2 regions of the Mannheimia pernigra genome follow, and region 2 is predicted to be linked to the other one. Evidence: riboswitches for the same ligand, from Rfam matches in the RefSeq annotation. Region 2 holds a riboswitch; the other holds the start of a gene.
What was found. A riboswitch is a leader RNA that binds a small molecule or an ion and turns the genes downstream of it on or off. The one in region 2 is predicted to bind thiamine pyrophosphate.
Positions count from the first base shown of each region.

Region 1: it holds a riboswitch for thiamine pyrophosphate, as region 2 does, so the genes downstream of both, thiB (thiamine ABC transporter substrate binding subunit) here and thiM (hydroxyethylthiazole kinase) in region 2, are expected to answer to the same signal.

Region 1 is NZ_CP055305.1:2,114,544-2,118,062, reverse strand. It holds gene HV560_RS10020 (amidohydrolase family protein) at 34-1,020, opposite strand; TPP riboswitch at 1,321-1,464, shown strand; gene thiB (thiamine ABC transporter substrate binding subunit) at 1,512-2,465, shown strand; gene dksA (RNA polymerase-binding protein DksA) at 2,700-3,149, shown strand; gene pcnB (polynucleotide adenylyltransferase PcnB) at 3,283-3,519, shown strand, end outside.
Region 2 is NZ_CP055305.1:977,049-980,567, reverse strand. It holds gene nrfA (ammonia-forming nitrite reductase cytochrome c552 subunit) at 1-245, opposite strand, end outside; gene ilvG (acetolactate synthase 2 catalytic subunit) at 547-2,199, shown strand; gene ilvM (acetolactate synthase 2 small subunit) at 2,209-2,427, shown strand; TPP riboswitch at 2,588-2,692, shown strand; gene thiM (hydroxyethylthiazole kinase) at 2,756-3,519, shown strand, end outside.

The DNA.
Region 1 (3,519 bases), 1.0 Mb from region 2:
TGAATATGGAAACTCACGCTTTTTTAATTAATTTTATTGTAAGCCCAGCACTTTCCTGCCGTTGATACTTGCAATATTTGCCATTTCTTCTAAGTTAGTAAAGCGGCAGCCAGCAGAAAGCAGACTTAACTCTTGCCACATATCGCCTTCGCATAATGGAACCATATAGTCACAAATATTATCTGTGCCGATTGCAACTGTAATGCCTTCAGGAATGAGTTCATCAGCAGGTGTTAAGGCATTATGGAAAGGTTGTAAATCTTCTTTACGGCTACTATCAATCCACGCCATCGGACAAGCAATGACCATCATTTGGCTATCACGCATTTTTTGATATAGCATTTTGCGATACTCTTTGGGATGAGCACCAATCGAGATGCCGTGAATTGCTACTACTTTGCCTTGCATTCCGTGCTCTATTGATTTATCGCAAAGTTGTTCCGTCTCTTTTTCTGTTGGTGAGTTAAATTGATCGACGTGGACGTGTAACATTTTACCGAGCGATTTGGCGGTATCCATTAAAATATCCATTGCCTCCAGGCCTTTGCCGTAATCAAGTTCATCACGATAGGGCAGCCCTCCAATAATATCGACCATTTCCGAGCCAATATCGAACCATTTTTTCGCAGTTGGCTCAATAACACCTTTTAAAGTTTGGTTGGCAAATTTTAGGATAATATCATTTTTATACACTTCACGTGCTTTATGGGCAGCAATAATAGCTCTATCTTCACATACCTGATCGATATCAACAAAAGTTCCGAATGCAGTTACGCCTTGTGAAATCATTAACTCAATTGCTTGTGAAAAGCGACGGTAGTAGTCATCAACGCTTGAATTGCGTTTAACTTCATCGACTAAATCCCATTTTTGTTGTAGATTCGCATTTTGGTAAACGGTGATTTTCTCTGGTGTCATCGTAAATGCACGGTCTGCGTGAGCGTGTGCATTAACCCAGCCTCCTTGTTTGATTATTTCATCACGAATATGACCTTTTAAGGTGCGAATCAACAGGCTCATATATGCTATTCCTTTTCAATATTATCAATTTGGGTTTAAAAATCGGCTTAGGTAGTTGCTCTTAATTGAGCTGATATTACAAAAAAATCGCTTTACAGCGATTTTTAATATTTAGAAATGAATAAAAAAACAGCTACGCCTCGAAAAACGATGCGTAGCTGTTTAGCATTTTGTGTTTTGAAAATAAGAGAATTCATTTCTAGTTCCTTGTTTGGACTAGGGCGGTAGTATAATGCGTTTTTTATTAAATAGCAAACGTTTGCGATGATTGAAATTAGTCGATAAACTTTTTACAATAAGGCGTTCTCATTGGGGTGCAACAAGCGGTTGTTTTTAGGTAAAAATTTGCAAAATTTTATACAAATCAAACCGCTTGTAGCTGAGAAATACCCATAGAACCTGATCTGATTAATATCAGCGTAGGGATTTGAGATAAGCAACTTTGCCTTTCTTAAATCCTTCTATCTACTTAATTTTAGAAGGACTTTTTTATGAAATTGATTTTATCTTCACTGGCATTACTGACTGCTACGGCATTTGCCAATCAACCAACACTAACAGTTTATACTTACAGCTCTTTTGCCTCTGAATATGGCCCTGCTTATAAGTTGGAACAGAATTTTGAGAAAGAATGTCAGTGCGATTTAAAGTTTATGCCGTTTGATGATAGCGTAACGATGTTTAATCGCGTCCGTTTAGAAGGCAAAAAAACCAAAGCTGATGTGGTATTAGGTATTGATAATTTCTTACAAGCTGAGGCAGAGAAAAGCGGATTATTTACCGAATTTGAGGCCAAAACTAAATTAGAGATTAAAGACAAAATTTTCTTTCCGTATGATATGGGGTCTTATGCCTTTATTTATGATAAAGAAAAGTTAAAAAATCCGCCTAAAAGTTTAAAAGAGCTTGTGGAACGCCAAGATCTCAAAGTCATTTATCAAGATCCTAGAACCAGCAGTGTTGGGCGTGGCTTCTTAATGTGGGTAAATCAGGTCTATGGTGATGAAACGCCAAACGCGTGGAAAACATTAGCAAAACACACAGTAACAGTAGGTAAAGGCTGGTCTGAAACCTACGGGGCTTTCTTAAAAGGGGAGTCGGATCTCGTGCTAAGTTATACCACCTCTCCTTTATATCATAAGTGGCACGAAAAAACGGATAAGTATGTCGCTGCCCCTTTCGAGGAAGGGCATTTAGTTCAAGTTGAAAATGCTGCTATTGTAAAAACGACTAAGCAAAAAGCCCTAGCAAATCAATTTCTTGAATTTTTACATCAACCAGAGTCACAACATATTATTTCTTATCATAATGTGATGAACCCTGTTTTAGCTGAGGGAACAGACCCTGCTTTTGCAGATATGCCAACCTATAAAAAATTAGCATTTACCCCACCATCTAATGAGGTAGTGCAAAAATGGCTTGCTGATTGGTCAAAAAGTTGGTAAATAAATAGGCAGATAAATAGCCGAATTGATATTCGGCTATAATTGTGTGCAAATAAATCCATAAATGTAAAAATCTTGCAAATTTATTTGTGAGTCAGTTAATTTTGTGTTATTTATAGCCGCCATTACTAAAAACCCGAAGATTTGATTTTTTTCGTATAAAGTAGTTACAAGGAAGTTAGTTTGTTATTCGGGAATAATTTAACAATAAAATTCCAAACAAGGAGTAAATCTATGACTGAAGCGGCTAAAACCACCTCTCTCGGATTATTGGCATTAGCAGGCGTGCAGCCCTATGAAGCTAAAAAAGATGAAGAATATATGAATGAAGCTCAACGTGAGCATTTCAATAAAATTCTAAAAGCTTGGCATAGTCAAATTATGGAAGAAGCAGAACGCACTAAAAGCCAGCTTCAAGAAGATATGACGAACTTTGCTGATCCTAACGACCGTGCAAGCCAAGAAGAAGAATTTAGCTTAGAGCTTCGTAATCGTGATCGCGAACGTAAATTGTTGAAAAAAATTGAGCAAACATTGTATAAAATCCAAGAAGATGATTATGGTTTTTGCGAAACCTGCGGTGTGGAGATTGGGATAAAACGCTTAGAAGCTCGCCCAACAGCAGATTTATGTATTGATTGTAAAACCTTAGCTGAAATTCGAGAAAAGCAATTAGGTTTATAATTTGTGCATAATGCCTCTTTTTTAAGAGGCATTTACTATTTAGAGGTGTATTATTTTTAATTATATTAAGTCATTGTTTTCCAAACCGAAAAAACGAAATACGGAAAATGAAAACCAGGCAAGAGAGAAGCAAGTGGTGAGCGAGCAAAGCCATCATCGCTCAAAGCGTGCTACGCCTAAATTTACAGAATCAAAAAGTCAGTCAAACAGAGAGAAAGGGCATCATAATGCACCATCACATATAGTGCATAAAAAATTTGTGGTGAATGCTTCACAATACGGCATTAGCCCGAAGGGATTTCCTAAAAATGCACTTTCTATTGTCGATAAATTGCATATTGCTGGCTTTGAAGCCTACATCGTAGGCGGC
Region 2 (3,519 bases):
CGTGGATCTGCTGCTAATGCACTACCACGATCTGTTGATTCGGAAGTTGCTTTCCAAGAGTTATATTGCAACGGATATTTTTCTGCAAAAGTATGGTTTGCAGAATTAATTGTTACCCCTAATTTTTCGTGTTTAAGTGCTTTATCTGTTAAAGACTCTTTTTTTGCTTCTTCAGCTAAAGCTGGTTGTAAACACCCCAATATTGAAATTGTCACCGTTATTAGGCTTTTTGCTAAAAATTTCATTTTGGTTCTCCCACTCAGATAAAAATCATCAAAAATATAAATAAGGATTTTGCCTATTAAATTAATAAGGAAATCCTATAACTCATTTGGGAGAATATTCAATTTAAATCAACTCGACTATCTCAAAGTGAAGATTTATTGAATTAAATCAATAAAACCCTGAAAAAATACCTCTTAATGGTTAATTTGAAATCTAAAAAGCACTTTTATTTAGTGCAAAAATAGAGTTTAAAAAATGATAAATTTATGGTATCTATACAGCTCATTTTTACATAATAAAAAATCTCAAGGACACAACATAATGAATGGTGCAAGATTAATTACTGAAAGCCTAAAAGCTCACGCTGTGACCACGATTTTTGGCTACCCAGGTGGTGCAATTATGCCCACCTACGATGCCATCTACGACTCAGGTTTAGATCATCTGCTCTGTCGCAATGAACAAGGTGCAGCAATGGCGGCGATTGGTTACGCACGCTCAACTGGCAAAGTAGGCGTTTGTATTGCCACTTCAGGACCAGGTGCAACCAATCTAATTACTGGCTTAGGTGATGCAGCCTTAGACTCCATTCCTGTCGTTGCAATTACAGGGCAGGTTGCCAGCCACTTAATCGGTACCGACGCTTTCCAAGAAGCCGATGTGTTAGGCTTATCACTTGCTTGCACCAAACACAGCTTCATCGTACAGAATATCGAAGAACTACCTGAAATTTTAGCCCTTGCCTTTCAAATTGCCCAAAGTGGCAGACCTGGCCCAGTTCTAGTTGATGTACCACGTGATATACAATTAGCCACAACGAATGCTAAGCCTATTGTCTATGCCAAAGAAAAAGCCTCTGCACAAAATAAAGCACAATTAGCACAAGCTAAGCAACTATTGCTAGAGGCAAAAAAACCTGTACTTTACGTTGGTGGTGGTGTGGGTATGGCAGAAGGCGTACAAGCGGTCAGAAATTTTGCAAAAATTGCAAATATCCCCTCTGTTTCCACCCTAAAAGGCTTAGGCACAATTGATCCAACCGATCCGCTTTATATGGGAATGATCGGAATGCACGGCACAAAAGCTGCAAACTATGCAGTACAAGAGTGTGATTTACTGATTGCCTGCGGTGCACGTTTTGACGACCGTGTAACAGGTAAATTAGATACTTTTGCCCCACACGCAAAAGTCATTCATATTGATATTGATAATGCGGAAATCAATAAACTACGCCAAGCACAAATTGCGTTAAAAGGTGATCTAATTGAGGCTGTAAATAGCTTAGCTCAGCCATTAAACATTGATTTATGGCGTGACAATGTGCGTAATCTCAAGCAGCAGTTTGATTTCCAATATCAAGAAAATAGTGGTGAAGGACATATTGATTCTACGGCGTTGTTGCACACTCTTTCAGAGCGTAAATCTCCAAATAGTGTAGTCACAACAGACGTAGGGCAGCACCAAATGTGGTCGGCACAACACCTCACTTATAATGATCCGAAAAACTATATCACCTCAGCTGGTTTTGGTTCAATGGGATTTGGTTTACCTGCTGCAATTGGAGCCCAAGTTGCTCGCCCTAATGACCAAGTGATTGTCATTACAGGTGATGGCTCAATTATGATGAATATCCAAGAACTTGGTACAATCAAGCGAGCCAATTTACCTGTTAAAATTTTACTGTTAGATAACCAACGCTTAGGTATGGTTCGTCAATGGCAATCGCTCTTCTTCCTCGGTCGCCACAGCCAAACAATTTTAGACGACAATCCCGATTTCGTTATGCTCGCTAAAGCCTTTGATATTGAGGGCGAACGTATTGAAAAGGCTTGCGAAGTTTCGGACGGAATTGACCGCTTGTTAAATGCCAAAGGGGCATATTTACTTCACGTTTGCATTCCACAAGAAGAAAACGTTTGGCCACTTGTTCCACCTGGTGCTTGTAATGCCGATATGCTAGATGATGATATATAGGAGAACCAAATGGCACACTACCAATTAACGATTAAAGCGAACAAACGCCCAGAAACCTTAGAGCGTATTTTGCGTGTGATCCGCCACCGTGGATTTGAGGTGAAAAGTTTGAATGTGGAAGAAAATGATACCGTATTTGACTTAAAACTCACCCTAACCAGCCAACGCCCGCTTTCACTATTAACTCATCAATTAGACAAATTGTTTGATGTGATCGAAATCAACTAATCTTTTTAATACCGTGTAGAAAATACACGGTTTTTTTCGCTAAAAACTGACCATTCTCTCCTCAGAACAAATTGTTTAGCAAGCCGTGCCGAAAAATGGCTTAGAAACAAAGTAGCGATAATCTACTTTACAACCCTTTTTTTAAAGATTATATTAGCCACTCATTTAGTCGGGGTGCTTGCCTTATACCCATAATGCAAGCTGAGAAATACCCGTTGAACCTGATGCAGTTAGCACTGACGTAGGAAACTAAAAGCAAGCCAAATCTCCGCTGTTCATTCCCCGTTTGTGTTGGTGCGTTTCTTTTTTCAACCTTGAGGAATAAACGATGACCAAATCATTTCAACCACGCTTTTTGCAAAAAATTCGGCAAAATCGACCGCTTGTTCACAACATTACTAATATTGTTGCAGCCAATTTTTCCGCCAATGGCTTATTGGCTCTCGGTGCTTCGCCAATTATGGCTGCAGCCATTGAAGAAATGGAAGATATGCCTAAACTAAGTTCTGCCTTGGTAATCAATATCGGCACATTAATCGGAAAAGAAATCGATGCAATGGTGCTTGCTGGCAAAACGGCCAACCATTTAGGTATCCCTGTTCTACTCGACCCTGTGGGCGTTGGGGCAACATCATTTCGTCGCCAAACCGTTGAAACGTTACTAAACGAAATTCAATTTACCGCTATTCGAGGTAATGCCGGGGAGCTAGCAACTATCGCAGGAGTAGATTGGCAAGCCAAGGGGGTTGATGCTGGAGAAGGCTCACACAATATGGTAGAAATCGCCAAACAAGTTGCTAAACGCTACCAAACCCTAATCGCCATCAGTGGTGAAGCCGATGTAGTAAGCGATGGCTTACGCACAGTTTTAGTGAAAAATGGCAGCCCAATGTTCCCACAAATTACGGCTTCTGGCTGCTTACTCAGTGCAGTATGCGGAGCATTTTTAGCCGTAGCAGAAAAAGATCAATACTTTAATTCACTGATTGAGGCTTGCACTGCTTATGCCGTTTCTGGCGAAATTGCCGCCCAATCTCTCAAATCAACCGAGTATGGACAATTTGCCGTTAATCTTTTAAATGAATTAGGCGC